2 regions of the Pseudomonas sp. TH08 genome follow, and region 1 is predicted to be linked to the other one. Evidence: predicted binding sites of a transcription regulator. Region 1 holds the regulator's gene; the other holds the start of a gene.
What was found. The regulator sigma-54, encoded in region 1, starts transcription at its own class of promoters, with help from an activator protein. The targets are predictions, from matches to a motif close to ANTGGCATNNANNTTGCTNT.
Positions count from the first base shown of each region.

Region 2: the regulator sigma-54 is predicted to act here: its motif matches at 10,526-10,545, upstream of flgB (flagellar basal body rod protein FlgB).

Region 1 covers NZ_JAEKEE010000005.1:212,646-227,937, forward strand. Annotated here, with positions in the region: gene tldD (metalloprotease TldD) at 1-674, shown strand, start outside; gene yjgA (ribosome biogenesis factor YjgA) at 726-1,250, opposite strand; gene pmbA (metalloprotease PmbA) at 1,359-2,705, shown strand; gene JFT91_RS24405 (FagA protein) at 2,945-3,352, shown strand; gene JFT91_RS24410 (class II fumarate hydratase) at 3,333-4,709, shown strand; gene JFT91_RS24415 (DUF2753 family protein) at 4,737-5,177, shown strand; gene JFT91_RS24420 (superoxide dismutase) at 5,179-5,790, shown strand; gene JFT91_RS24425 (ZIP family metal transporter) at 5,821-6,714, shown strand; gene JFT91_RS24430 (HPr family phosphocarrier protein) at 6,841-7,116, opposite strand; gene rapZ (RNase adapter RapZ) at 7,132-7,989, opposite strand; gene ptsN (PTS IIA-like nitrogen regulatory protein PtsN) at 7,992-8,456, opposite strand; gene hpf (ribosome hibernation-promoting factor, HPF/YfiA family) at 8,468-8,776, opposite strand; gene JFT91_RS24450 (RNA polymerase factor sigma-54) at 8,850-10,343, opposite strand; gene lptB (LPS export ABC transporter ATP-binding protein) at 10,531-11,256, opposite strand; gene lptA (lipopolysaccharide transport periplasmic protein LptA) at 11,256-11,804, opposite strand; gene lptC (LPS export ABC transporter periplasmic protein LptC) at 11,791-12,363, opposite strand; gene JFT91_RS24470 (KdsC family phosphatase) at 12,372-12,896, opposite strand; gene JFT91_RS24475 (KpsF/GutQ family sugar-phosphate isomerase) at 12,896-13,870, opposite strand; gene JFT91_RS24480 (ATP-binding cassette domain-containing protein) at 14,146-14,955, shown strand; gene mlaE (lipid asymmetry maintenance ABC transporter permease subunit MlaE) at 14,955-15,292, shown strand, end outside.
Region 2 covers NZ_JAEKEE010000002.1:371,655-386,946, reverse strand. Annotated here, with positions in the region: gene JFT91_RS11435 (tetratricopeptide repeat-containing response regulator) at 201-1,805, shown strand; gene JFT91_RS11430 (sensor histidine kinase) at 1,802-2,494, shown strand; gene JFT91_RS11425 (glutamine synthetase family protein) at 2,792-4,033, shown strand; gene JFT91_RS11420 (MFS transporter) at 4,103-5,491, shown strand; gene JFT91_RS11415 (flagellar regulator YcgR PilZN domain-containing protein) at 5,732-6,478, opposite strand; gene JFT91_RS11410 (flagellar protein FlgN) at 6,571-7,038, opposite strand; gene flgM (flagellar biosynthesis anti-sigma factor FlgM) at 7,087-7,413, opposite strand; gene flgA (flagellar basal body P-ring formation chaperone FlgA) at 7,563-8,324, opposite strand; gene JFT91_RS11395 (chemotaxis protein CheV) at 8,407-9,339, shown strand; gene cheR (protein-glutamate O-methyltransferase CheR) at 9,386-10,213, shown strand; gene flgB (flagellar basal body rod protein FlgB) at 10,586-10,993, shown strand; gene flgC (flagellar basal body rod protein FlgC) at 10,997-11,440, shown strand; gene flgD (flagellar hook assembly protein FlgD) at 11,456-12,181, shown strand; gene flgE (flagellar hook protein FlgE) at 12,212-13,552, shown strand; partial or broken gene JFT91_RS29555 (beta strand repeat-containing protein) at 13,842-15,292, shown strand, end outside.

The DNA of each region.
Region 1 (15,292 bases):
TGCTGTTGCACGAAGCGGTCGGTCACGGCCTGGAAGGCGACTTCAACCGCAAAGGCAGTTCGGCGTATAGCGGCCGCATGGGCGAGATGGTTGCGTCGAAACTGTGCACCATTGTCGATGACGGCACCTTGAGTGGTCGTCGTGGCTCGCTGAGCGTGGATGATGAAGGCACCCCGACCGAATGCACCACGCTGATCGAAAACGGTGTGCTCAAGGGTTACATGCAGGACAAGCTCAACGCGCGTCTGATGGGCGTGGCCCGCACTGGTAACGGTCGTCGCGAATCCTATGCGCATCTGCCGATGCCACGGATGACCAATACCTACATGCTCGGCGGCGAAAGCGATCCGGCAGAAATCATTGCCTCGGTGAAGAAGGGCATTTACTGCGCCAACCTTGGCGGTGGTCAGGTCGACATCACCAGCGGAAAATTCGTGTTCTCCACCAGCGAAGCGTATCTGATCGAAGACGGCAAGATCACCGCGCCGGTCAAAGGCGCGACGTTGATCGGCAACGGCCCCGAGGCGATGAGCCGGGTGTCGATGGTCGGTAACGATCTGGCGTTGGACAGCGGTGTGGGTACGTGCGGCAAGGATGGGCAATCGGTGCCAGTGGGTGTTGGCCAGCCGACGCTGAAAATCGATGCGATCACCGTGGGTGGCACGGGCGCATAAAGAGAGGTGGAACTGCGGGTGGCGCACAGGGCGACCACCCGGTGACGAATATCAACGCAGGCCGCGTTGAGTCTCGTCCAGCTCACGGATGTATTTGAAGATCTTGCGGCTGGAAGCAGGAGGTTTGTTTTGCGCAACCTCGTGCTGAGCCTGACGGATCAGGGAACGCAATTGTTGGCGATCGGCGTCCGGGTACTCGACGACGAATTTCTCCAGCACGGCATCATCGCCAGCGATCAGGCGGTCACGCCAGCGTTCCAGGTTATGGAAACGCTCGTTGTACTGACGAGTCGAGGCATCGAGTTGATCGAGCAAGGTCAGAATCGCGTCAGTGTCCTGATCGCGCATCAGTTTGCCGATGAACTGCAAGTGCCGTTTACGCGCGATATTCGCGGTGTGCTTGGGCGCATCGGCCAAGGCACGGCGCATCGCGTCGGTCAGTGGCAGTTTTGCCACCAAGTCAGGCTTGAGTGTTGTAAGGCGCTCGCCAAGGTCAACCAGAGCATGCAGCTCGCGTTTGACCTGAGATTTGCTTTTTTCTCCCGTATCGAGGGAGTCGTCGTAAGAATCAACCATGGTGGCAGTCCGCAAAGAAACGCCGCCATGATAACCAGTCGGGGGCCGCTTGTCCGGCCCGGTCGCTCGATGGCCCCAGCCGAAAGCAGAATTTGAGTGGAGATGAGCATGAGTGCAGTTCAAAGCGTCGGCCCGCAGGCATTGCCGGCACTGCAGGAACAGGTCGAGCAGATCATCGCCGAAGCCAAGCGTCAGGGCGCCAGTGCTTGCGAAGTGGCGGTGTCGCTGGAACAAGGGCTGTCGACGTCGGTGCGTCAGCGCGAGGTCGAGACGGTCGAGTTCAACCGCGATCAGGGCTTTGGCATCACGCTGTACGTCGGTCAGCGCAAGGGTTCGGCCAGTACGTCTGCGACTGGGCCGGATGCGATCCGCGAGACTGTCGCCGCCGCACTGGCCATCGCCAAGCATACCTCTGAGGACGAAGCGTCGGGCCTGGCCGATGCGGCGTTGATGGCCAAGGATCTGCAGGATTTTGATCTGTTCCACGAATGGGACATCACCCCGGAGCAGGCCATCGAGAAAGCGCTTATCTGTGAGGCGGCGGCATTTGATGCCGATGCGCGGATCAAGAACGCCGACGGCACCACGCTCAGCACCCATCAAGGCTGCCGCGTTTACGGCAACAGCCACGGTTTCGTCGGTGGTTATGCCTCGACCCGGCACAGCCTGAGCTGCGTGATGATTGCCGAGGCCGATGGCCAGATGCAGCGCGATTACTGGTACGACGTGAGCCGTCAGGGCACCTTGCTGGCGGATCCGGTGAGCATCGGCCAACGTGCGGCGCAACGGGCGGCAAGCCGTCTGGGCGCACGTCCGGTACCCACCTGCGAAGTGCCGGTGCTGTTTTCCGCAGAACTGGCCGGTGGTTTGTTCGGCAGTTTCCTCTCGGCGGTATCCGGCGGCAGTCTGTATCGTAAATCGTCATTCCTCGAAGGCACGTTGGGGCAGAAGCTGTTCCCTGAGTGGCTGACCATCGACGAGCGGCCGCACCTGATGCGCGCAATGGGCAGCGCTTCCTACGATGGCGATGGTTTGGCGACCTACGCTAAACCGTTCGTCGAAAAAGGCGAATTGGTGTCGTACATCCTCGGCACTTACTCCGGTCGCAAACTGGGCATGCCGAGCACGGCGAACGCGGGCGGCGTGCACAACCTGTTTGTCACCCATGGCGACGAAGATCAGGCAGCGCTGTTGAAGCGCATGGGTCGTGGGTTGTTGGTCACTGAGCTGATGGGCCATGGCTTGAACATGGTCACCGGCGATTATTCGCGCGGTGCGGCGGGTTTCTGGGTCGAGAACGGTGAAATTCAGTTCGCGGTGCAGGAAGTGACCATCGCCGGCAACATGCGCGACATGTTCAAACAGATCGTCGCGGTCGGTAACGACCTTGAGCTGCGCAGTAATATCCGCACAGGTTCGGTGTTGATCGAACGGATGACTGTCGCGGGCAGCTAAAACCCCAGCCGTCACACAAAAAGGCGCGCCATCCTCCCGGATGCCGCGCCTTTTTCATGCCTGCAGCCAAGCCCTTGTAGGAGCCGAGCTTGCTCGCGAAAACGTCGTGTCAGCCAATATTGAGGTCGACTGGCACGACGCCTTCGCGAGCAAGCTCGGCTCCTACAAAAACGCGCGCTCTTGTTTTGGTTCTCATTATCATCTAATAATAAATCTCATTATCGGATGAGCCTCGGATCATGAGTTCTGCCTTGCACGAGCAGCCGTACCTCGAAAGCTGGCGCTGGATGAGTCGCCAGATCCGTTGCGCGATGGATTCTGACGAACCGCGCCTGATCGAACATTACCTGGCCGAAGGCCGGTACCTGTCTTGTTGCACCGCGACCTCACCCTGGACGGTCGCCGAAACGTCCTTCCGCTTGCTGCTCGACACCGCCACCGACATCGCGTTGCCGTGGCACTGGCGCAGCCTCTGTCTCGATCAAGCGTGGCGTCCATTGCGTGAAATGGAGCGTCTGTCGCTGTGCAACTGCCGGCTCAAGCGCTGGCAACGCTACACCTGGCAGCTCGCTACCTGCGAGTTGCTTCCCTCGATTCCTCTCATTGAATTAGTCCAAGGATTTACCGATGACCAAGACACGTATTGAGCGCGACAGCATGGGCGAACTGCAGGTGCCAGTGGACGCTCTCTACGGCGCGCAGACCCAGCGCGCAGTGGATAACTTCCCGATCAGCGGCAAACCGATGCCGACGCAATTCATCCGCGCACTGATCCTCGCCAAAGCCGCTGCTGCCCGCGCCAACGTCGAACTCAACCAGATCAGCGCCGCCCAGGGCAAAGCCATCAGCGACGCCGCGCAAGGCTTGCTCGAAGGCGACTTCATGCAGCATTTCCCGGTGGATATCTTCCAGACCGGTTCCGGCACCAGCTCCAACATGAACGCCAACGAAGTGATCGCAACACTCGCAAGCCGCCTGCTCGACGAGCCAGTGAACGCCAACGATCACGTCAACTGCGGCCAGAGCAGCAACGACATCATCCCCACCACCATCCACGTCAGCGCCGCGCTGGCCCTGCACGAACAACTGCTGCCGGCGCTGTTGCACCTGGTGCAAGTGATCGAGCGCAAAGCCGAGCAGGTGCATCACCACGTCAAAACCGGCCGTACCCATTTGATGGACGCCATGCCGGTACGCATGAGTCAGGTGCTCAACGGTTGGGCGCAACAACTCAAGGCCAACATTGGCCATCTGCAGGATCTGCTGCCAAGTCTGCAATCGCTGGCGCAGGGCGGCACAGCGGTCGGCACCGGGATCAACGCACATCCTGAGTTTGCCGCACGTTTCAGCCGTCAACTAAGCCAACTGACCGACGTGCAATTCACCCCGGGCAAGGACCTGTTTGCGCTGATTGGCTCGCAGGACACTGCCGTCGCCGCCTCCGGGCAACTCAAAGCGATCGCCGTGTCGCTGATGAAAATCGCCAATGACCTGCGCTGGATGAACTCCGGGCCGCTCGCGGGCCTCGGCGAAATCGAACTGCAAGCTTTGCAACCGGGTTCGTCAATCATGCCGGGCAAAGTCAATCCGGTGATTCCGGAAGCCACCGCCATGGTCGCCGCGCAAGTGATCGGCAACGATTCGGTGATCACCATCGCCGGGCAGTCGGGCAATTTCGAGTTGAACGTAATGCTGCCGATCATTGCGCAGAACCTGCTGAGCAGCATCGAACTGCTGGCCAACTCCAGCCGCCTGCTCGGTGACAAAGCCATCGCCAGCTTCAAGGTCAACGAATCGCGCTTGAAAGAAGCGTTGTCGCGCAACCCGATTCTGGTCACCGCGCTCAACCCGATCATCGGCTACCAGAAAGCCGCGGAAATCGCCAAGCAGGCCTACAAGGAAGGTCGTGCAGTGATCGACGTTGCCCTGGAACACACCGATCTGTCGCGCAGCCAACTGGAAGAGTTGCTCAATCCCGAGAAACTCACCGCCGGCGGCGTGTAAGCACCGCAACCGCTTTGGAGGCTCACCATGGAGCACTGGAAACGCACGATCGAACGGGCCAATCGCTGCTTCATGCTGGGCGAACTGATCGACGCCCGCGAGGCTTACTTGCAAGCCCTGGCCCTGGCACAAGTGCTGTACGAACGCTGGGCGGATGCCGACGAAGCGGTGGCGGCCTGCGTCATCTCCCACCATAACCTGGCCGACTTGCACCTGCGCCTGAATCAGCCGGAGGAAAGCGCCGAGTACCTCTGTGCCATCCACCAACGGCTGTTGCAGACCATGCAGGACGAGCGCCTGCGCCCGGCACTGCGTGAAGCGGCGCTGCGCCAGAGCAGCAAAACTTACGTCGAACTGCTGAATTTCATCAGCGAGCACGGCGAATACCCGCGCACCCAGCGCCTGTTGCACCCGGATACCGGCAATGCGCGCCGCGCGCCTGCCCCACATCACCATGGAGTCCATTGAAATGGCTTTTACCCTGCCTGCCTTGCCTTACGCCTACGACGCCCTCGAACCGCACATCGATGCGCAGACCATGGAGATCCACTACACCAAGCATCACCAGACCTACATCAATAACCTCAACGCGGCGGTAGAAGGCACTGAGTACGCCGAGTGGCCGGTGGAAAAACTCGTCGCCAGCGTTCAGCAACTGCCGGAAAAACTTCGTGCAGCGGTGATCAATCAGGGCGGTGGTCACGCCAACCATTCGCTGTTCTGGGAAGTCATGGTGCCCAACGGCGGCGGTAAACCGGACGGCGCGCTGGCCAAGGCCATCGACGAACATCTGGGCGGTCTCGAGAGCTTCAAGGAAGCCTTCACCAAAGCCGCACTGACCCGTTTCGGCAGCGGTTGGGCGTGGCTCAGCGTGACCCCGGAGAAAAAACTGATCGTGGAAAGCAGCGGTAATCAGGACAGCCCATTGATGAATGGCAATACGCCGATTCTCGGCCTCGACGTCTGGGAGCACGCCTATTACCTGCGCTACCAGAACCGTCGCCCGGAATACATCAACGCTTTTTACAACGTGATCAATTGGCCTGAAGTGGCTGCGCGCTATCAGGCCGCACTGGTTTAAGTCTCCTATAAAAACAATCCAAGGCTGACTATGGGCACTGAAACACTGGCGATCGGAAGTGGGCGTATGTTTCGTTACGCAGTGGGATCGCTGCTGCTGTTGGCGGGTATGACCTTGCTGGTCGCTCACGGACTACAATGGCTGGATCTGGAGCCGAGACTGTCGCGGGCGTTGCAAGGCGGGGCGATCTGCGCCCTCGGCACGGCGCTCGGCGCTGTGCCGGTGCTGGTCATTCGGCGCATGCCGCAAGCACTCAGCGATACCTTGTTGGGCTTTGGTGCCGGGGTGATGCTGGCAGCGACCGCGTTTTCGCTGATCGTACCGGGTATCGCCGCCGCCGAAAGCCTGGGTCTGACGGCGTGGGGTTCCAGTGGCCTGATCTGCTTCGGCATCATGCTGGGGGCATTCGGTCTCTATCTGGTTGACCGCAAGCTGTCGGGCGCCTCGCCGGAAATGCTTGTCGGTACGCTCGAGCACCCGGTTATTCCGCCGCGGATCTGGTTATTTGTGTTCGCCATCATTGCCCATAACATCCCTGAAGGCATGGCTGTCGGCGTTTCTGCCGGCGGCGGCATGCCCGACGCGGACAGTCTGGCGATGGGCATTGCCCTGCAGGATGTGCCGGAAGGTCTGGTGATTGCGCTGGTGTTGGCCGGGGCGGGAATGTCGCGGGTCAAGGCGTTCCTGATCGGGGCGGCATCAGGCTTGGTCGAGCCGGTGTTTGCGCTGTTGTGTGCATGGCTGGTCAGCCTGGCGCAGGTGTTGTTGCCATTGGGTCTGGCGTTGGCGGCGGGGGCGATGTTGCTGGTGGTGACCCACGAAGTCATCCCGGAGTCGCGACGCAATGGTCATGACAAATTAGCCAGTCTTGGGCTGTTGATCGGGTTTTGTCTGATGATGGTGATGGATACCGCGTTGGGTTGAGTTGAATTGTGGCGAGGGAGCTTGCTCCCGCTGGGCTACGAAGCGGCCCCATTAGCCATCTGCCAGTTGCACCGCATTGACGACTGCTACGCAGCCGAGCGGGAGCAAGCTCCTCGCCACAGGCGATCAGCCGCCTTCGCCAAAATAGTCGTTGATCAGATTCACCAATGCCTGCAAGGCTTCGTCAGCCTGCTCACCTTCAGTGCTCAGATAAATTTTCGTGCCCTTGCCAGCGGCGAGCATCATCATCGCCATGATGCTTTTACCGTCGACCGTGGTCTCCGGCGTACGGCCCACTCTGATTGTGCAATCCGGAAACTGCCCGGCAACGCCAACAAACTTGGCCGACGCGCGGGCATGCAAACCCAGTTTATTGATGATTTCGATTTCCAGAGCAGGCATCGCGGTGTGAATCCTTTAAGTGAGGTCGCGGTGGCGAACCTGGACGTTCTTCAGGGTTTTCTGCAGGGCCTGACCCAAGCGTTCGGTCAGGTAGACGGAGCGGTGGTGCCCGCCGGTGCAGCCAATGGCGATGGTGACGTAAGCACGGTTGCTCGCCGCAAAGCGTGGTAGCCACTTGTGCAGGTAGGTGAAGATGTCCTGGAACATTTCTTCGACCTCCGGCTGCGCCGCCAGATAGTCGGCCACTGGCGCATCAAGCCCCGATTGCGCTCGCAGTTCCGGCTTCCAGTAAGGGTTGGGCAGGCAGCGCACGTCGAACACCAGATCCGCGTCCACCGGCATGCCGCGTTTGAAGCCGAATGACTCGACCAGAAACGCCGTGCCGGGCTCAGGCTGATTCAGCAGCCGCAGCTTGATGGTATCGCGCAACTGGTACAGGTTCAGACTGGTGGTGTTGATCTTCAGATCGGCGAGGTCGGCGATGGGGCCGAGCAGGGCTGTTTCATCTTGAATCGCTTCGGCCAGCGAGCGGTTGGCGTTGCTCAGCGGGTGGCGACGGCGAGTCTCGGAAAAACGCTTGAGCAGGGTTTCTTCATCAGCATCCAGATACAGGACATCGCACTGGATGTGTTTGCTGCGGACATCTTCAAGCAGCTCGGGAAACCGTGTCAGATGGCTTGGCAGGTTGCGCGCATCAATCGACACGGCCACCAGCGGTTGCGCCAGCTCAGTGTGGATCAGGGCACGTTCGGCCAATTCCGGCAGCAAGCCGGCGGGCAGGTTGTCGATGCAGTAATAGCCGTTGTCCTCAAGGACATCCAGGGCGGTACTTTTACCCGAGCCGGAACGGCCGCTGACAATGATCAAGCGCATGATTACTGCCCGTTTTGCTCGTCCAGTACGACCTGGTACAAGGCTTCGTTGCTCGCAGCGCTGCGCAGTTTATCGCGTACGTCCTTGCGATCGAGCATGCTGGCGATCTGACGCAGCAACTCCAGGTGCGCATCGGTGGCGGCTTCCGGGACCAGCAATACGAACAGCAGGTCAACCGGCGCGCCGTCGATGGCGTCGAAATCGATCGGCGCTTCAAGGTGCATCAAGGCGCTGATAGGCGACTGGCAACCCTTGAGGCGGCAGTGAGGAATGGCGATGCCGTTGCCAAAACCGGTGGAACCGAGTTTTTCACGGGCGATCAGGGCCTCGAAGACATCTTGCATCTCCAGATCCGGCACTTCGCGGGCGATCAGGTTGGCAATTTGTTCGAGGGCTTTCTTTTTACTGCCGCCCGGCACGTTCACGAGGGAACGGCCGGGGGTCAGGATACTTTCAAGTCGGATCATGGAGTGGGGGGTTATCGACCGGTGGCGCCCTGGAGCAGGCTCTGGGTCTTTTCCTTATGCTTTTTGAGTTGACGGTCCAGCTTGTCGGTCAGTGAGTCGATCGCCGCGTACATATCGGTATCTTCCGCATTGGCGACCACTTCGCTGCCGGGTATATGCAAGGTGGCTTCGATTTTCTGCTTCAGCTTTTCGACGCACATCGTGACTTGCACGTTGGTGATCTTGTCGAAATGTCGTTCCAGTCGTTGGAGTTTTTCCTCGATGTAGGAACGCAGAGGTTGGGTCACTTCCAGTTGGTGTCCACTGATGTTGACTTGCATACAGCTTCTCCTTCGTTGCCAGTGCATAAAGCGGCAGGCTGGATAGCCTGCCACTGGAACGCTGTAACGTGGCTTACATCAACCGCTTGCGTTCGCTCGAAGGCGCGATCCCTAAGGATTCGCGGTACTTGGCGACGGTGCGGCGAGCCACCTGAATGCCTTGTGCCTCCAGTAAACCAGCGATCTTGCTGTCACTCAACGGCTTTTTCTGATTTTCCGCCGCAACCAGTTTTTTGATGATCGCGCGGATCGCCGTGGACGAGCATTCACCGCCTTCGGAGGTGCTGACGTGGCTGGAGAAAAAGTATTTCAGTTCATAAATACCGCGCGGGGTATGCATGAATTTCTGCGTGGTCACCCGGGAGATCGTCGATTCATGCATGCCCACCGCTTCAGCGATGTCGTGCAGAACCAGCGGCTTCATGGCTTCGTCGCCGTACTCCAGAAAACCGCGCTGATGCTCGACGATCTGGGTGGCTACTTTCATCAGGGTTTCGTTGCGGCTTTGCAGGCTCTTGATGAACCAGCGAGCTTCCTGCAACTGATTGCGCATGAAGGTGTTGTCGGCGCTGGTGTCGGCGCGGCGGACAAAACCGGCGTACTGCGCGTTGACCCGCAGGCGTGGCACCGATTCCTGATTCAGCTCGACCAGCCAGCGCTCGTTGTCCTTGCGCACGATAACGTCAGGGACGACGTACTCGGCTTCGGTGGATTCGATCTGCGAGCCCGGACGCGGATTGAGACTTTGCACCAGTTCGATGACCTGGCGCAGTTCGTCTTCCTTGAGTTTCATGCGGCGCATCAACTGGCTGTAATCGCGGCTGCCCAGCAAGTCGATGTAATCGCTGACCAGGCGTTTGGCTTCCGCCAGCCAAGGAGTCTTGGCCGAGAGTTGGCGCAATTGCAACAACAGGCATTCGCTGAGATTGCGCGCGCCGATGCCGGCCGGTTCGAATTGCTGGATGCGGTGCAGCACGGCTTCGATTTCGTCCAGCTCGATGTCCAGTTCCGGATCGAACGCTTCGAGGATCTCTTCGAGAGTTTCGTCCAGATAGCCCTGATTGTTGATGCAATCGATCAGGGTCACGGCGATCAGGCGATCTGTGTCGGACATCGGTGCGAGGTTCAGTTGCCAGAGCAGATGGCTTTGCAGGCTTTCGCCGGCGGAGGTGCGGGTGGTGAAGTCCCACTCGTCATCGTCGCTGCTGGGCAGGCTGCTGGCGCTGGTCTGGTAGACGTCTTCCCAGGCGGTGTCGACCGGCAGTTCGTTGGGGATGCGCTCGCTCCAGTCGCCGTCCTCAAGGTTGTCCACCGTCGGTGCGGTTTCCTGATAGGAGGGTTCCTGGATCTCAGTGTTGGGCTTCTGTTCGGTGTTGTCGGCCAGAGGATCGGAGTTGTCGAAGTCTTCGCCTTCTTCCTGGCGTTCGAGCATCGGATTGGATTCCAGAGCCTCCTGGATTTCCTGTTGCAGATCCAGGGTCGACAATTGGAGCAGGCGGATGGCCTGTTGCAGCTGCGGTGTCATCGTCAGCTGCTGGCCCATTCTCAAGACTAGCGATGGTTTCATGGCAGGGGCTTAACACCTTATTCGCCGGCGCTATGCGCCATCCACTACAGGGCGCCGAAGCGCCAAACTTAAGCAAATTATATGCCTGAAACTGAAGTGTTTGCCTAGAGCGCTGTAACAATTAAAGCGTATTAAATTGCGCTTGAACCGATACAGCGCCCCGGCGGCGCACCGGGCACTGTCGCGCTTAGAGGCGGAACTCGTGACCCAGATACACTTCCTTGACCAGATCGTTGGCGAGGATGGTCTCGGCGTCACCTTCGGCGATCAGTTGGCCGTCGTTGACGATGTAAGCGGTTTCGCAGATATCCAGTGTCTCGCGCACGTTGTGGTCGGTGATCAGTACACCGATGCCCTTGGCCTTGAGATGGTGGATGATCTGCTTGATGTCGCCGACCGAGATCGGATCGACACCGGCGAACGGTTCGTCGAGCAGGATGAATTTCGGTGCAGTGGCCAGCGCGCGGGCGATTTCCACACGGCGGCGCTCACCACCGGACAGGCTCATGCCGAGGTTGTCGCGGATGTGTGTGATGTGGAATTCCTGCAGCAGGCTTTCCAGTTCCTTGCGACGGCCGGCCTTGTCGAGCTCCTGACGGGTTTCGAGGATGGCCATGATGTTGTCGGCTACCGACAGTTTGCGGAAGATCGACGCTTCTTGCGGCAGATAGCCGATGCCGGCCTTGGCGCGGCCGTGCATTGGCTGGTGGCTGACGTCCAGATCATCGATCAGTACGCGACCCTGATCAGCCTGGACCAGGCCAACGATCATGTAGAAGCAGGTGGTCTTGCCGGCGCCGTTAGGGCCCAGCAGACCGACGATCTGACCGCTGTCGATGGACAGGCTGACATCACGCACGACCTGACGACTTTTATACGCCTTGGCCAGATGCTGAGCTTTCAGAGTTGCCATTACGGGGCCTTTTTCTGGTCGTTTTTCGGCTTCGGCTGAATCACCATGTCAATGCGCGGACGCGCTTCGGTGACTTTGCTGCCGGTAGCGCGGCCAGCGCTGGCCAGTTTTTTCACCGTGTCGTAGACGATTTTCTCGCCTTGGGTCACGTTGTTGTCCTTGTCGACAACTTTGGCCTTGTCGATCAGCACGACGCGGTTTTGCGCGGCATGGTACTGGATGGTGACACCCCAGCCTTGAACCGGTTTGGTATCGCCAGCCGTTTGCAACTGCTCGAAGTAAGCCAGGTTGCCCACCGAGGTCACCACGTCGATATCACCTGCCGGGGTGCGGGTGATGGTCACGGTATTACCGGTCACCTTCATCGAACCCTGAGTGATGATCACGTCACCCTTATAGGTGGCAACGCCATTCTTGTCGTCCAGCTGGGCATCGTCGGCCTGAATGCGGATTGGCTGCTCTTGATCGTTCGGCAGAGCCCAGGCGCTCACGCTTCCCAGTGCTGCGCCCAGACTGAGCAAAATAGGGAGGGTTTTAACGAGCCTCATACTGTCCTCTTACGTTCGATAGCAGGTGTATCCTGCTGTCCTTCAGATACGCTTTCATTCCAACGCCAGTCGATACACCGCCAGCGCCGTCGATTCTAACGGGTTGCTCGGTCTGCGCATATTGCTCCTGTGGGAACACTGTCATGCGCGTAGAGGTCACCAACAGATCACGCTTCTTTTCATCGGTGCGTTTGATACGCACCGAATCGATCAATTCAACCTGAGTGCCGCCCGAGTTCACTTCGCCGCGTTCACTGGTCACGTGCCACGGAAAATCGGTGCCGCGGTACATGTTCAGGTCGGGTTTGGTGACCAGCGTAATGTCGGTCGCCTTGACGTGCTCGGCTTTGTCGGAGGTCATTTCATACTGCACCTTGCCGTCTGGCAGGTATTGCAGGGTGTGCGTGTTGGTTGCATACCAGTCGATCGGGCTTTCGGTCGAAGAGACCGGCGGCTTGTCGAGGAAGCGTTCCGGGCTGATGTTCCAATAGCCGACCGCTGCGAAAATCGCAGCGATGCAACCGAACAGCAGGAAATTGCGAAATTTTTTGCTAAACATGGTTTGGCTCACAAGTACGCGGCATTGGCTGCATCAAGGCAGCCCTGGGCGCGCAGGATCAATTCGCAGAATTCGCGGGCGGCACCTTCGCCACCACGGGCGCGGGTCACGCCGTGAGCGTGTTCGCGGACGAAATCGGCAGCGTTGGCGACCGCCATGCCCAGACCGACGCGGCGGATCACCGGCAGGTCAGGCAGGTCGTCACCGAGGTAGGCGACCTGTTCATAGCTTAGGCCCAGTTGTTCGAGTAGACCGTCGAGAACGACCAATTTGTCTTCGCGTCCCTGAAAAAGATGCGGGATGCCCAGGTTTTTCGCCCGACGCTCAACCACCGGCGTTTTCCGGCCGCTGATAATGGCGGTTTGCACGCCAGCATTCATCAGCATTTTGATGCCTTGGCCGTCGAGCGTGTTGAACGTCTTGAATTCGCTGCCGTCTTCAAGGAAATACAGGCGCCCGTCAGTGAGAACGCCGTCGACGTCGAAGACCGCCAGTTTGATCGCTTTGCCGCGTTGCAGCAGATCGTTGCTCATTACATCACTCCTGCGCGCAGCAGATCGGAAAGGTTGAATGCGCCGATCGGGCGATCCTCCTCGTCGACAACTACCAATGCGTTGATTCGGTGGTCTTCCATGATTTTCAGGGCCTCGGCAGCGAGCATTTCGGGCCGGGCGGTCTTGCCGTGAGCCGTCATCACCTGGTCGATGGTGGCGCTGCGGATATCGATGCTGCGATCCAGGGTGCGACGCAAGTCGCCGTCAGTGAAGATCCCGGCCAGTTTGCCATCGGCTTCAAGGATGGCGGTCATGCCCAGACCCTTGCGGGTCATTTCCATCAGCGCATCCTTGAGCAGGGTGCCGCGTTGTACCTGCGGCAGTTCCTGCCCGGCATGCATGACGTTCTCGACTTTCAGCAACAGGCGACGGCCGAGGGCTCCACCGGGATGGGAAAAGGCGAAGTCTTCTGCGGTAAAGCCGCGTGCTTCGAGCAGCGCGACGGCCAGGGCATCGCCCATGACCAGCGCGGCGGTGGTCGATGAAGTCGGTGCGAGGTTCAGCGGGCAGGCTTCATGTTCGACGTGAACATTGAGATTGACCTCGGCAGCCTTGGCCAGCGGCGACTGCGGGTTGCCAGTGACGCTGATCAACTGGATGCCCAGGCGTTTGATCAGCGGCAGCAGGGTGACGATTTCGTTGGTCGAGCCCGAGTTGGACAGGGCGAGAATCACGTCATCGCGGGTGATCATGCCCATGTCGCCATGACTGGCTTCGGCCGGGTGTACGAAAAATGCCGGGGTGCCGGTGCTGGCCAGGGTGGCGGCAATCTTGTTGCCGACGTGCCCGGACTTGCCCATGCCGACCACGACTACACGGCCTTTGCTGGCCAGAATCATCTCGCAAGCGCGTACGAAATCGGCGTCGATATGGGGCAACAAGCCTTGTACGGCCTCCACTTCGAGTTGGATGGTGCGTTGTGCCGATTGAATCAGGTCGCTGGATTGGCTCATGTCAGAAATCGTATAGCCCGATGAAAAGGCGGCGATTATAGCGGTTATGTTGCAAAGCCTCACGCAAGTTCGTCGTGCTTTGTCATTCCTCGTTACCAAATGCTTCGAAAAGATGTCCAGAGCCTGTCAAATCACTGAATACGGTCCGGCACAAGCCTTGGGCGCGTGGCTGTTGCAGTGATATAGTTCGCCGCCAGTTCGGCCTGCCGTGGATGTATGTGCTTTCCCAGGAAAGCCCGGCGTCCGAGTGAGAGGCTGCATCGCAAGGAGTTTAGATGAGTGCCGATAACGCCTACGCGGTCGAGCTGAAGGGAGTCTCCTTCAAGCGCGGTGCGCGCAGCATTTTCAATAACGTCGATATCCGCATCCCGCGCGGCAAGGTCACCGGCATCATGGGGCCTTCCGGTTGTGGCAAGACCACGCTGCTGCGGTTGATGGGCGCACAGTTGCGCCCAACCAGCGGTGAAGTCTGGGTCAACGGCCAGAACCTGCCGAAGCTCTCGCGCAGCGATCTGTTCGATGCGCGCAAGCACATGGGCGTGCTGTTTCAGAGCGGCGCGCTGTTCACCGATCTCGATGTCTTCGAGAACGTGGCTTTCCCCCTGCGCGTTCATACCGAGCTGCCGGAAGAGATGATCCGCGACATCGTCCTGCTCAAATTGCAGGCAGTCGGTTTGCGAGGCGCCATCGAACTGATGCCCGACGAGCTGTCCGGCGGTATGAAGCGTCGTGTTGCGCTGGCCCGGGCAATTGCCCTCGATCCGCAGATTCTCATGTACGACGAACCGTTCGTCGGCCAGGACCCGATCGCCATGGGCGTACTCGTGCGCCTGATCCGTCTGCTTAATGATGCCTTGGGGATCACCAGTATCGTGGTGTCCCACGACCTGGCCGAAACCGCGAGCATTGCCGACTACATCTATGTAGTGGGTGATGGTCAGGTGCTGGGGCAGGGCACACCGGATGAACTGATGAACTCGGACGAACCGCGTATTCGTCAGTTCATGACCGGCAACCCCGATGGCCCGGTGCCGTATCACTTTCCAGCGACGGATTACCGCGCAGATCTTCTGGGGAAGCGTTGATGCGCAGAATTTCATTATTAGAACGCGTACGCCAGTTCGGCGAGGCCGCGATCGACGCCGTTGCGGTGTTCGGTCGGGCGACGTTGTTCCTGTTTCACGCCTTGCTCGGGCGCGGCGGTATAAGCGGCGGTTTTGGCCTGCTGGTCAAACAGCTGCATTCGGTTGGCGTGATGTCGCTGGTGATCATCGTCGTCTCCGGGATTTTCATCGGCATGGTGCTGGCGCTGCAGGGTTTCAGCATTCTGTCGAGCTATGGTTCGGAGCAGGCGGTGGGGCAGATGGTGGCCCTGACCTTGCTGCGTGAACTGGGGCCGGTGGTGACAGCGCTGCTGTTTGC
Region 2 (15,292 bases), on a different contig from region 1:
TGTTTTGAGTAGTTATACAGGCGCGCAGGGTAATCGTTGGGCGAGGAATCTTGAAGCGCTGGCTTCAGAGAACGCTACTTCTGGCCGATAACCCACTCGGTGACTTCAAAGTCGAGCGAAATCGCTTGATAGCATTTGGCCGCCAGCTATCATCTGCGCGCCTGAAATTGCCACTTTCTTCAATTGCCTGGAAATCTTCGATGCTGTCGTATCACCAAAAGAGTTTTCTGATCGTCGATGATTTCTCGGATTTCCGCAGTTCCGTTCGTTCGATGCTGCGGGAACTTGGGGTCAAGGACGTCGACACCGCCGACACCGGTGAGCAGGCGCTGAAGATGTGTGCACAGAAGTCCTACGATTTTATCTTGCAGGATTTCCATCTTGGCGACGGCAAGAAGAACGGCCAGCAGGTACTCGAAGACCTGATGCTGGAGAAGCTCATCAGCCACGAAGCGGTGTTCGTCATGGTCACCGCCGAGACCAGTCAGGCGATGGTGCTCAGCGCGCTGGAGCATGAGCCGGACGCGTACCTGACCAAGCCGTTCAACCGCTCCGGGCTGGCCCAGCGACTTGAGCGTCTGGAGCAGCGCAAGACGCTGCTAAAACCGATTCTGCAAGCTCTCGACCGTGGTAAACCGGTCGAGGTGCTCAACGCCTGCATCGCTCTGTGCAAGCAGGATATTCGCTATTCGCCGCTGTGCCTGCGTTACCGTGCCGATGCCCTGCGCGACATGAACCAGAACGAAGCGCTGGAGCGTCTTTATGACAGCATCATTGCCGACCGGCCGTTGCCGTGGGCGTTTGCCGGGTTGGGCAAATTGCTCTTCAAGCGTGGGCAAGTGGCGCAGGCCAAAGGTATTTATGAGAAAGCGCTGAAGGTGTTCCCGATGATGCCGGCGCTGTACGACGGCATGGCTGAAGTCCTGGTTTCCGAAGGTGATACCAAAGGCGCGCAGCAGGTGCTCGAAGAAGCGATCCGGTTATCGCCGCTGGCGGTGCGTCGGCAGGCGTTGCTGGGCAAACTGGCGATGGCCAACGAGGATTTCGACACGGCTTCGCGCGCCTATCGTCAAGCCGTGGCGCAGGGCGCGCAGTCGCGGTTCAAGGACCCGGAAAGCAACCTGGGGCTGGCTCACGCGCTAATCAGCAAAGGCAGTGAGCGTGGTCTCGATACGCGCACGCGGCTGGAGATCAACACCACCCTGAGTGCGGTCGCCAAAGAGAACCCGACCGATCCCGGCCTGCAGATCCGTGCACGTCTGATGAAGGCCACCAGCCTGTTGCTCAACGATGCCGAGACTGCCGATAAGCTCACCGAACAAGCGTTGATGCGTCTTGATGGCATGGAGCAATTCATGAGTCCGGAAGCGGCGCTGCTCGTCGCCAAGCAGTTGCAGATGCTGGGTCAGGCTGAGGCGGGCACCTCGATGCTCAAGAGTTGCGCGGAGATCTACGGCGACGATCCGGCAGTGATGAAAGACATCGCCAAGCTCACCGATGACCCGACTATCCTCAGTTCCAGCAACGCTGCCGCTGACCTCAACCGTCAAGGCGTGCGGGTGTACAAGACCGGCAACCTGGTCGAGGCCCGCGAGGTGTTCCGCAAGGCGCTGAAGATGCAACCGAAAAACATCAGTATCGCCCTGAACATGGCCCAGTCGCTGCTCCATGGCACTGACACCAGTGTGCCGTCGGCGGAGCTGGAAGAATGTCGGGCCTGCCTGAAACTGGTTGGCCTGATGCCCGACACCGACGCGCGTCATGCGCGTTATCAGAAGCTGAAAAGCAAGGCGTTTGGCGAATGAACGACGATCAGCAGGCGCTGGATTTTTCCACGGTGATTGCCTCCACCGTCCACGACATGAAGAACTCCCTGGCCATGCTGATGCAGGCCCACAGCCAGTGGCTGGCGCGATTGTCCGAAGCACAGCGCCAGGGTTCGGAGCAGGGCGTGATCGATTTCGAGTTCGCCCACCTCAACGGCATGCTGGTGCAATTGCTTGGGCTGTATAAGCTCGGCGTCAATCAGCTACCACTGCAGCCGGCATATCATGAACTCGACGATTTCATCGAGGCGCAACTGGCGGCGCATCAGGAAGTGTTCGCCAGCCGCGGGATCATCGCCACGTACGAGGTTGATCCGCTGAGTCCGCTGGGCTTCTTTGATCGTGAACTGATTGCCTCGGTGCTCGGCAACTGCATCAACAATGCAATCCGCTACGCACGCGAGTCGTTGCTGATTACTGTCAGTGACGAAGCGGGGCAGTTGGTGCTGACCATCAATGATGACGGCGACGGTTATCCGGCCGAGATGCTCGAGCGTCAGGCCGATTACGTGCAGGGCATCAATCACAGCAGCGGCAGCACCGGGCTGGGTTTGTATTTCGCCAATCGCATCGCAGCGCTGCATCAGCGCAACGGCGTCGAGGGCCGAACCGAAATCAGCAATGGCGGCCCACTGGGCGGCGGCCTCTTCAGCCTCTACCTGCCCTGACACAACACCGGCCCCTGTAGGAGCTGCCGCAGGCTGCGATCTTTTGATCTTCAAAAGCAAAGTCAAAAGATCGCAGCCTGCGGCAGCCCCTACAGAGAAAAGGATTTTGTTTGGCGCTGCTTGATATTCCGAACAGGCGAAGCCTATTTTGTACGAGTCGCCGTTCGCGGCTCGCACAATAACAAGGATAGCGTCATGACAACCGATGGCCAGCTTTCACTCGCACAGCGACTGACGGGCATTGATGAGATTGAATGTGTCACGCCGGATTTGAATGGCGTGCCACGGGGCAAGGTGATGACTGCCAAGGGTTTCCTCGAAGGGCGGCGTTTGCAGATGGCGCGGGGAGTGCTGCTGCAATGCATCATGGGCGGTTATCCAGCGGCGCGGTTTTACGGCAGCGATGACGGCGATCTGGCGCTGGTGGCCGAGCCAACCATGATTCACCCGCTACCGTGGAGCGACGAGCCGCGTGCTCTGGCCATTTGCGACGCTGATGAGCTGACCGGTGAAAGCTCAAACCTGTCGACCCGTGGCCAGCTCAAGAAGGTCATTGCCCGATACGCAGCGCGCGGTCTGGCGCCGGTGGTAGCGACTGAGCTGGAGTTCTTTGTCTTCGCGCCAAACACCGATCCGACCCAGGCATTCCGTCCGCCGGTTGGCCTCGACGGTCGCCGCGAAGATGGCTTGTCGGCGTTCAGCGTCAGTTCCAACAACGGTCTGCGCCCCTTCTTCAGTGAAGTCTATAAATGCATGGCGGCCCTCGGCTTGCCGCGCGATACCTTCATGCACGAAATGGGGGTCAGCCAGTTCGAGATCAATCTGCTGCACGGTGATCCACTGTTGCTGGCCGACCAGACTTTCCTGTTCAAGCACCTGCTCAAGGAAGTTGCGCTCAAGCACGGCTTGACCGTGGTGTGCATGGCCAAGCCCCTGGCGCACACGCCGGGCAGCTCGATGCACATTCACCAGAGCATCGTTGAAATCGGCAGCGGCAAGAATGTGTTCAGCGACGAGAATGGTCAGCCGACCGCGATGTTCCGTCACTTCATCGGCGGGCAGCAAGCGGGCATGGCCGATTTCACCGCACTGTTTGCTCCCAACGTGAACTCCTATCAGCGTCTATGCCACCCCTACGCTTCGCCAAACAATGCGTGCTGGTCACACGACAATCGCGCCGCTGGCTTGCGTATCCCCGCCAGTTCGCCGGTTGCACGTCGGGTTGAAAACCGTTTGCCGGGTGCCGATGCCAATCCGTATCTGGCGATTGCAGCCAGTCTGGCCGCCGGTTTGCATGGGATCGAGCATGAGCTGGAGCCGACCGAAGCGATTCAAGGCGAGTTTGAAGTGCCGGACAACCTTTCGTTGCCTTGTACCTTGCATGCCGCCCTTGAACGTCTGAAACGTAGCCAATTGGCGAGGGAACTGTTCGGACAGGAGTTCATCGAAGGCTACATCGCTTCGAAGACCATGGAGTTGACCAGCTTCTTTGATGAAATTACTCCCTGGGAAAGGCGTGTTCTAGCAGCCCAGGCCTGACGAACCGTCGCCACCGGACTATCGTTTTGAGAGTCCGGTATTTACTGCAAGGAGCCGCTCGGAACGCCGATGCGCCAAATCTGGAAATCCTTTCGAGCGCTGTATTTTGCCTCGCTGATGATGTTGATCGGCTCGGGCCTTCTATCTACTTATCTGGCGCTGCGTCTGGCCGCTGACCATGTCGACGGACTGTGGGTCGGTGCACTGATGGCGGCCAACTATTTTGGCCTGGTGCTGGGCGGCAAGATTGGCCACCGGCTGATTGCCCGGGTTGGGCATATCCGCGCTTACTCGGCGTGTGCCGGGATCGTCGGTGCGGCGGTGCTCGGCCACGGACTGGTCGACTGGCTGCCGGCGTGGCTGGTGCTGCGGACGATTGTCGGGCTGGGCATGATGTGCCAATACATGGTGATCGAGAGCTGGCTCAACGAGCAGGCTGAGGCCAACCAGCGTGGTCTGGTGTTCAGCGGCTACATGATCGCCTCGTATCTGGGTCTGGTCTTGGGCCAGCTGATTCTGGTCATGCACCCCGGGCTGGGTCTGGAATTGCTGATGCTGGTCGCCCTGTGCTTCGCGCTGTGTCTGGTGCCGGTGACCTTGACCCGGCGGATTCACCCGGCGCCACTGCACCCGGCGCCGATGGAGCCACGCTTCTTTATCAAACGTGTCCCACAGTCGCTGAGTACGGTGCTCGGAGCGGGCCTGATCATCGGCTCGTTCTACGGCCTGGCGCCGCTGTATGCCTCGCAGCAGGGACTGTCGACCGAGCAGGTCGGTCTGTTCATGGGTAGCTGCATTTTTGCCGGATTGCTGGTGCAGTGGCCGTTGGGTTGGTTATCTGACCGTTATGATCGAGCGCTGTTGATTCGCTGTTTTGCCGGGTTTCTGGCGGTGGCGGCCTTGCCCTTGGCGATATTGCCGCAGGTTCCGCTGGAGGTGCTGTTCGTGGTCGGCTTCCTGTGTTCGCTGGTGCAATTCTGTCTGTATCCGCTGGCGGTGGCGTTCTCCAATGACCACGTCGAAGGTGATCGTCGAGTCTCGCTGACGGCCATGCTGTTGGTGACCTACGGCGTTGGTGCGAGTATCGGGCCGTTGCTTGCGGGCGTGCTGATGAAGTTTCTCGGCAGCCAGAGTCTGTATGCGTTCTTCAGCTTTTTTGCGTTGGTGCTGGTGTGGCGGATTCGGCCGAAGGCGGTGACCAATCTGCATCAGGTCGACGATGCGCCGCTGCATCACGTGGCCATGCCGGACAGCATGTCGAGTTCGCCGCTGGTGGCGGCGCTGGATCCGCGGGTGGATGAGCAGGTGGTTCAGGAGCAGATGCAGACCCCGGTGACGCCAGAGTCGGAGCCGCAACCTGATGCGGAACCAGAAGTGCAGCCTGAGCCTGCGGTAGAAGCGGGGCCGGATGACGGCAGCGACAAGCCAACGCCGGATATCAGTGGTGCCAGACCTTGACAGGCACCGATGGAATTCCCCTGTGGCGAGGGGATTTATCCCCGATGGGACACGAAGTGGCCCCAGCCCGGACTACCGGATTTTACTGATACACCGCATTGAATGGTTTTGAGGGCGCTTCGCGCCCTATCGGGGATGAATCCCCTCGCCACAGGTATCCATTACAGAAGCTGCTATTCGGGTTGGAAATAAAAAAGGGCAGTCCCGCCAAGGACTGCCCTTTTTATTTGTCGCTACGAATCACATATCGTCTTTGTCGAAACGCCGTGCTTCACGCTGCAACTGATAAACAAAACGTTCAACGTTGCGGGCTGCCTGGCCACTGATGTTGTGGAAGCGCAGGCCGGCAAAGGTGATGTTGAGTTTTTCTTCGAAGTGCAGGTAACGCAGTTCGACCGAAGTCGGCTGGTTGCCGAACAGCGGCGGGGCGATCATGCGGTCGTAGACCTGACCCAGTTGCAGGCGATCAGTGATGTCGCCCTCAAAACGCAACTTGCAGCCGGTGGCGGAAATATCCAGCAGTTTGCCGTTGATCGGCGCCTTGAGCTTTTCGCCGCCGAGTTCAACGCTGACCAGATCGGTCAGTTTCAATGCGGCGCGAAATGCATTGCGGCGCTGGTGGTAAACCACTTCGGTCGGCATTTCGCCTGTGTAAAAGCGGTCGCCTTCGGATTCTTCGATGTTCAGGGTGCCGGTGCATTCCCAGGCGATGCGCACGCCTTCATGGAAACCTTCGACCCGGAACGGTTCGCCGGCGAGCAGAAAGCGTTCGCCATCGCGCGGAATCATTTCGTCGAGGGCAATCGAAGCGCTGTCGCGGTCGACTTTGATCAGGTAGCTCTGGAAGCGCTGGCTGCGTTCGTGGAACGTGATGATCAGCGGGTCGTGGCTTTCTTGCAGTTGGCGCAGGTTGCTGGAGATTTCCAGTGGCGTGGTGAGCACCTTTGGTGGCTGCGGAGCATCATCCGCGCTTAGGGCGTTTGGCACGTTTTCTCAATCTCCAGACAAAATTTGACGATGACTAGCCAGCATTTTGCCAGCATGTTTCACGTGTTGATAGTGCAGGGCCATCGAATGGCTCACGCCTGGCTGAGCGTACGCGGCTTGGCAGGTTTGGCGAAAGTGCCGCTAGCGTCATAAAGCGCTGGCGGTTCGCCGCCCGTGAGGATTTTCAGCTGATTGGCCGTGGTGGCCTGCTGGATCTGGATCGACTGGCCATTCTTGACGTTGGCGGCCTGGCACTGAGCGATGAGATCGGTCAATGCGTCACCTTGCGTCAGCAGCTGCGCGCCAATGCTCGACTGGCCGGCCAGTTGCTCGAGGCCCTGGCGATCAGTCGACAGGCCAAGGCTGGCGAGGATTTCGCTGCGCTTGCGGCCATGCTGTTCAAGCAGAATGATCAACGCCTGTTTGCGCGCCAGAATTTCTTCCAGCAGTGGCATGTCACGACCGTGCAAAGCGAGGGCCTCGGTTTGCAGTAACTTCAGCAAATCTTGAGCTGGAGCAAAGTCGTCGTTGATCAGTTGCAGTAAGTTAGTGTCGTGCATGGCTGGCCTTGGGTTTTAAGCGTCCAAAAGCCTGGCGCCGGCAAAAGCCTAGCGCTGGGCTTCGAAGTTGAGCAGTTTGCTGGCTACACGGTTGCTGTCGACTTTATAGCTGCCATCGGCAATCGCGGCTTTCAACTCGGCCACACGGGCTTTGTCGACAGCAGGCTGATCGCGCAGCTTGTCAGTGACCTTCTGCAACTGTTGAGCCTCATTGCTGAGGTGTACCGATTCCCCGCTTTTTGCGGTACTGGCCGGTTCGGCCTGGGTATTCAGCGGTGCGGAAGTGCCGTTTTCGGCGGTTTCCTTAGGCGCGCTGGTACGTGTACTGCCTGTAAGTGACGAGGAACTGTTCAAACGGCTGAAATCGATGACCATGATAAAAACCTCTGGGAATTTGGACGCTTGCCATGTTTTCGGCCATCCCCTGGAAAACTTTAGGCGCATTTACCAATGAGCCTTGCATGCGCCGGCGCGTGTCCTGCTGCGGCACAGTTTAGGGAACAGCCGGGATCAGCGCCAGTTTTCTACATCGCCACTTCCACTTGGCCGGGCGCGGTGACTTGCGCCTTGATGACCCGTTGCGAATTGAGGTTTTTCACCCGGATCTGTTCTTTCAAGCCGCCGTTGGACAGCGCTTCGCCCGGCATCCGCACGGCAAGCGTGCCGCTGCGGGCGGTGATGACCACTTGATCGCCTTTACGAATGACTTCTGCCTGTTCCAGATGGACCAGAGTAATCACCTGATCGGCGACCGTTGGTCGGGTTAATTTTTGCCCGATGGCTTCGTCCACCGAGGTCAGAAAGCCTTGATTGATCAGGCTGACGTCGCGTTCACGCAAGGTCACGTCCTGCGGCTCGATAATTCCGGCGCGCTTGAGGGGCCGGGTGGTGGTGACAATCTCGCGAAACAGGCGGACTTGAGCGGGCACGAACACGGTCCAGGGCGAGGTTCCCTCACAGCGAACCTTCACCGTTACGCGGCCCAAAGGACGTGCCGGACTCTCCAAAGAGGCTGTCAATTCCTTGTCGCACATAGGCATGCGCATACGTGGATCGAGCTGTTTGACTTCGATTTCGTAGCGGCCTTCCGTTTGACTGGTAGCCAGATAGTCTTCTACGGTGAACTCAAGAAAGCCCTGAGTGACGCCGATAAGCATGTCAGGCAAGGTAACCGCATCAGCAATGGCAGGGCTGCCAGCGAAAAAGCAGCAAATGGCGGACGCCACACAAAGCCCTCTGCGGAGGGGTGATGTCAGGCGTCGGAAAAATGTCGTTTGAGCGTTCATACGAGTTAAAAAGCAAGCGCCGTGCCGTTTAGCAATGAATGTGCGTCGCAACAACACTTGGCGTTGATGTAGGAGTCTGGGCATGGCTGGTGTAATGGATTCGGTGAACCAGCGCACGCAACTGGTGGGGCAGAATCGCCTGGAGCTGTTGTTGTTCCGTCTCGACGGTCAGCAGCTCTATGGAATCAACGTGTTCAAAGTACGGGAAGTGCTGCAATGCCCGTCGCTGACGTTGATGCCCAAGTCCAGTCCTGTCGTGTGCGGGGTGGCGAATATTCGGGGGGCGACCATTCCGATCCTTGATCTGGCAATGGCGACCGGTTCCGGAGCGTTGAAAGACAAGAACAATCCGTTCGTGATCATCACGGAGTACAACACCAAGACCCAGGGTTTCCTGGTCCGCTCGGTGGAGCGCATCGTCAACATGAACTGGGAAGAGATTCATCCGCCGCCCAAGGGCACGGGGCGCGATCATTATCTGACCGCTGTGACTCGGGTGGACAATCAGTTAGTCGAAATCATCGACGTCGAGAAGGTGCTGGCGGAAGTTGCGCCGACGCCGGAAGCGATTTCGGTGGGCGTGGTCGATGTCGAGACCCAGACCAAAGCGTTGTCGCTGCGAGTGCTGACGGTCGATGACTCGTCGGTGGCACGCAAACAGGTTACGCGCTGTCTGCAAACGATCGGCGTCGAAGTCGTGGCGTTGAACGACGGCAAGCAGGCGCTGGATTACCTGCGCAAGCTGGTCGATGAAGGCAAGAAGCCGGAAGAAGAGTTCCTGATGATGATCTCCGACATCGAGATGCCGGAGATGGACGGGTACACCCTGACGGCGGAGATCCGCGGCGACCCGCGCATGCAAAAGCTTCATATCATCCTGCATACTTCGTTGTCCGGGGTATTCAATCAGGCGATGGTCAAGAAAGTCGGTGCCGATGACTTCCTGGCCAAATTCCGCCCTGATGACCTGGCATCCCGGGTAGTCGACCGGATCAAAGCAGCAGATATCAGCTAGGGGCCTTTTGCCCCTGGCGGTCAACACGATTTAAGAGGCGGCATCATTGTCTACGGGTAATTTGGATTTCGAACAGTTCCGGGTCTTCCTGGAAAAAGCCTGTGGCATTTTGCTCGGTGAAAACAAGCAGTACCTGGTCTCGAGCCGTCTCAACAAACTGATGGAGCAGCAAGGCATCAAGTCCCTGGGTGAGCTGGTTCAGCGCATCCAGACCCAGCCGCGCAGTGGTTTGCGCGAGCAGGTGGTCGATGCCATGACGACCAACGAAACCCTGTGGTTTCGTGACACCTATCCGTTTGAAGTCTTGAAGAACAAGGTATTGCCTGAAGCGATCAAGGCTGCGCCGAACCAGCGTCTGCGGATCTGGTCGGCGGCTTGTTCGTCGGGTCAGGAGCCGTACTCGCTGTCGATGTCGATCGACGAGTTCGAACGCAGCAACCTGGGCCAGTTGAAGATGGGTGTACAGATCGTTGCCACTGATCTGTCCGGCCTGATGCTGACCAACTGCAAGACTGGCGAGTACGACAGCCTGGCGATCGGTCGCGGTTTGTCGCCGGAACGCCTGCAGCGTTACTTCGACCCGAAAGGACCGGGGCGTTGGGTGATCAAGGCGCCGATCAAGAACCGAGTGGAGTTCCGCTCGTTCAACTTGCTCGACAGCTACGCCGCCCTGGGCAAGTTCGACATCGTGTTCTGCCGCAACGTGTTGATCTACTTCTCTGCTGAAGTGAAGAAAGACATCCTGTTGCGCATTCACAGTACATTGAAGCCGGGCGGTTATCTGTTCCTTGGCGCTTCCGAAGCGTTGAACGGTTTGCCGGATCATTACCAGATGGTTCAGTGCAGCCCGGGGATCATCTACCAGGCGAAATGATTGCATCGGCAACACAAAAAACGGCAGGCCCGCAAAGGTCTGCCGTTTTTTTATGCCTGAACAATTTCCCACGAACAGCACAAATCCCCCTGTGGGAGCGAGCCTGCTCGCGAAGGCGGCCTGTCAGGCACCGATGATGTTGGACGTGCTACCGCTATCGCGAGCAGGCTCACTCCTACAGGGGACCGTGGTGTGTATGAGATGGACGGCAAGCGGCAGAAAAGCGGCATTCGGCGGAAACCAGTTGCCGCTTTTCTGGCATTGCCGCTTTGCCGACTCCCGGCAAAGCCCCGGTTTCCGGGTGTTTCTCGCATTGGCACGCGGCTTGCTAAAGCTCAGTTACGAAAAACCGGTCACCCGAAGGTTCCCGACATGAGCATCAGCTTCGATAAAGCGCTCGGCATTCACGAAAAGGCTCTTGGCTTTCGCGCCCAGCGTGCCGAAGTCCTGGCGAACAACATCGCCAACGCCGATACCCCGAACTACAAGGCTCGGGATCTGGACTTCTCCAAAGTGCTTGAAGCACAGACCCAGAAGAACGCCAACGGCACTATCGCCTTGAACATGACCAATAGCCGTCACATCGAGGCAGAAGGTCTGGGCAATGGCGACGAATCGCTGCTGTATCGCACGCCGATGCAACCGTCGATTGACCAGAACACCGTGGACGCCCAGCTTGAGCAATCGAATTACGCGGAAAACGCGGTCGGTTTCCAGGCCAGCTTCACTCTGCTCAACAGCAAATTCAAAGGGCTGGTGTCAGCCCTGCGCGGAGAGTAATCCATGTCCCTGTCCAGCGTTTTCAACATTGCCGGCAGCGGCATGAGCGCACAGACCACGCGTCTGAACACCGTGGCCTCGAACATCGCCAACGCCGAAACCGTCTCGTCGAGCATCGACCAGACCTATCGCGCCCGTCACCCGGTGTTCGCCACCATGTTCCAGGGCGGCCAGAACAGCGGCAGCAACTCGCTGTTCCAGAGCCAGGATGCCGCCGGTCAAGGCGTGCAGGTGCTCGGTGTGGTCGAAGACCAGAGCAACCTCGAAGCGCGTTACGAACCGAACCATCCGGCGGCCGATGCCAAAGGCTACGTCTACTACCCGAACGTCAACGTGGTGGAAGAAATGGCTGACATGATTTCCGCGAGCCGTTCGTTCCAGACCAACGCCGAAATGATGAACACCGCGAAAACCATGATGCAGAAGGTACTGACCCTCGGTCAGTAATAAGGGGCGATTGCCATGAGTGTTTCCGATACCACCAGCTCCCTGAGCATGAATGACATCCTGGCGAACTCGTCGAAAAAGACCAGTTCGACAGCCGATGGCATTGCTTCGGCCACTAACAGCTCCACCGGCGGCCAGGCTCTGGGCAAGGACGCGTTCCTGCAACTGCTGGTTACCCAGCTGAAAAACCAGAACCCGCTCGATCCGCAAGACAACAGCGCATTCGTGGCGCAGTTGGCGCAGTTCAGCAGCCTGGAAGGCATCACCACGCTTAACAGCACTGTCAGCTCGCTGGCCGGCAACTACAACTCGTCGCAAGCGTTGCAGGCATCGTCGCTGGTCGGTCGCAACGTGATTGTGCAGACCAACTCGGTTCAGCTCGACGATCCGAGCAAAGGAATGACCGGTTCGGTCACCGTTCCATCGTCGATTGCCGGCGGTACCGTCAGCATTACCGACAGCAGCGGCACGGTGGTTCGCACCATCGATCTGGGCAGTCGTGCCGCAGGCAGCGCGAGCTTCACCTGGGACGGCAAGGACAAGGACGGCAATGTGGTCAAGACCGGTACTTATACCGTTAAGGCCAACGCATCGATCAATGGTACCTCGACCGATATGGCGACCTACCTGCCGGCCACCGTCACCAGCGTGACGATCAGCCAGACCGGCGGCGAGCTGATGCTCAACCTGTCCGGCAAGGGCACCGTTGCCCTGTCCAAAGTACAAACCATTGGTATATAGAGCCGACTAACCGGCACAAAGGAGTGGAATATGTCTTTCAATATCGGCCTTAGCGGTCTCTATGCAGCCAACAAACAACTGGACGTGACCGGCAACAACATCGCCAACGTCGCAACCGCCGGTTTCAAATCGTCCCGCGCAGAATTCGAAGACGTGTACTCGGCCACTCGTCTGGGTAGCGGCAGCAAAGTGATCGGCAACGGTGTGCGCCTTGCCAACGTTTCCCAGCAGTTCACCCAGGGTGACATCAACAACACCGGTAACGTGTTGGACATGGGCATCAACGGTTCGGGTTTCTTCACCATGAGCAACAACGGCTCGGTGTCCTACACCCGTGCCGGTACGTTCAAGGTTGACGATCAGGGCTTCATCACCAACACCGATTACACCTCGCGCCTGCAAGGCTACGGTGTGGATGCCAACGGCAAGATCATCAATGGCGTGTTGACTGACCTGAAAATCGATACTTCGAACCTGGCGCCTAAGTCGACTTCGCTGGTGACTTCGAGTATCAACTTGAACTCCTCGGCAACAAAAATCTTCGATACGGGCACCAACGCTGTTGTGTTCGATCCGACCAAGCTGGCGACGTACACCAAGTCGTTCAGTACCCCGATCTATGACACTCAGGGCAACTCGCACGTCATGGATCAGTACTTTGTGAAGACTGATGACAATACCTGGAAGGTTTACACCCTGGTAGATGGGCGCAATCCGGACGCTACCGGTAGCGATCCAAGCGATCCTGCTACTCCTCCGGTTGCTTCGACACTGACATTTGACAGCTCTGGCAATTTGACTCAGGTCAGCACGCCAAACCCGCTGGACCCCCTCAAGCCGATCCTCAGCAGCGACTTGACGCTGACCGGCTGGAAGCCAGGCACCGTGACCAACGGCAAATTCACGCCTAACGGCGCAGCGGCCAACACGGCTGGTGTGACCATCTCCATGGCCAAGACCACTCAGTACAACGCTGACACCGCGCGTTCGATCCCGACTCAGGATGGTTACGCCACTGGCCAGATCACCAACCTGACCATCGACGGCACCGGTACGCTGTTCGCCAACTTCAGCAACAACCAGAGCAAGGCCATCGGCCAGGTTGCACTGGCCAGCTTCACCAACGAACAAGGCCTGCAAGCAATCGGTGGCACCAGCTGGAAAGAGACGTTCGCTTCGGGTATCCCTGGCTACGATGCACCGGAAACCGGTACCTTGGGTTCGATCGCTTCCAACTCGCTGGAAGAGTCGAACGTTAACCTGACCAACGAGCTGGTGGATCTGATCAAAGGCCAGAGCAACTATCAGGCGAACGCGAAGACTATTTCGACTCAGAGCACCATCATGCAGACCATCATTCAGATGACCTGATGTGATCTGATAGCTGTACTGAAAACCGACGCCCCAGGGCGTCGGTTTTTTTGCCCGGGGTCAGGCTTTTCACAGATACCTACCGTTCGTCGGTAGCTGTGGTGCAGTAATTGCAGATGCCCCGAGCAGAAGAGGGGGCGCGTCAAACTTCTGCAGGTCATGGAGACCTCTGGTTGCAAGGCGGTTAAACGTCTCATTAATGACCACGCTCAAAAGTACTCGGCCTTATCGAGGCGATTCTGAAGTATTGCGTTGACTATCGATTTATCAAAAAGGCAAGGAAGAAACAATGGCAGTTATAAACGGAACGTCGGGTACGGACACACTGGTAGGCACGTCTAGTGCGGATGAGTTGTATGGGTTTGCAGGAAATGACTCGCTGAGTGGTGGTGAGGGCAATGACCTGCTGGATGGCGGAGCAGGTGCTGATGTCTTGAATGGCGGGAACGGTATCGATACCGCGTCCTACGCCAGTTCGACGGCAGGAGTAACCGTCAATCTGACCGCTGGAACAGGCGTTGGCGGAGATGCTCAGGGCGATACCTTAACCTCGATTGAAAGCGTTATCGGGTCTGCCTTTAATGACTCTCTGACCGCTAATGCGGCAGGCACCAACCTGATCGGCGGCACCGGCAACGACGTGTATTTCGTCAACGGTAACGCAGTCAATGTGATCGAAACCGCTGGCGGTGGCGATGACGAAGTACGCACCGTGCTTACTAATTTGCGTCTGGCCGACAACGTCGAACGCCTGACTTACGTTGGCAACAGCGTTTTCACCGGTTTCGGCAACGGTCTGGACAACGTCATCACTGGCGGTGCCAACAACGACACGCTGTCGGGCGGCGCAGGCGCTGACCAGTTCATCGGCGGAGCTGGCTCCGATACCGTGAGCTACATCGACAGCCTTGGCTCGATCACCATCAACACCAAAACCGGCGTCCACACCGGCATTGCCGAGGGTGATACGTATGTCGGCATTGAAGTGATTCAAGGTTCGAACTCTGACGACATTTTCATCAGTGGCGCAGCCGCCGACACGTTCGATGGCTCGATGGGCAACAACGACACCGTTGATTACTCAGGTTCGGCGAGCGGTGTGACAGTCAGTCTGGTCGGTGGTCTGGCCGGTGTTGGCGGTGATGCGCAGGGCGATCGGCTGTACAACATCGAAACCGTGATCGGCTCGTCCTTCGATGACTCGCTGACCGCGAACCTTGCGGGCAGCAAACTGATCGGCGGCACCGGTAACGACGTGTATTTCGTCAACGGTAACGCAGTCAACGTGATCGAAACCGCTGGCGGTGGCGATGACGAAGTACGCACCGTGCTTACTAATTTGCGTCTGGCCGACAATGTCGAACGCCTGACTTACGTTGGCAACAGCGTTTTCACCGGTTTCGGCAACGGTCTGGACAACATCATCACTGGCGGTGCCAACAACGACACGCTGTCGGGCGGCGCAGGCGCTGACCAGTTCATCGGCGGAGCTGGCTCCGATACCGTGAGCTACATCGACAGCCTTGGCTCGATCACCATCAACACCAAAACCGGCGTCCACACCGGCATTGCCGAGGGTGATACGTATGTCGGCATTGAAGTGATTCAAGGTTCGAACTCTGACGACATTTTCATCAGTGGCGCCGCCGCCGACACGTTCGATGGCTCGATGGGCAACAACGACACCGTTGATTACTCAGGTTCGGCGAGCGGTGTGACAGTCAGTCTGGTCGGTGGTCT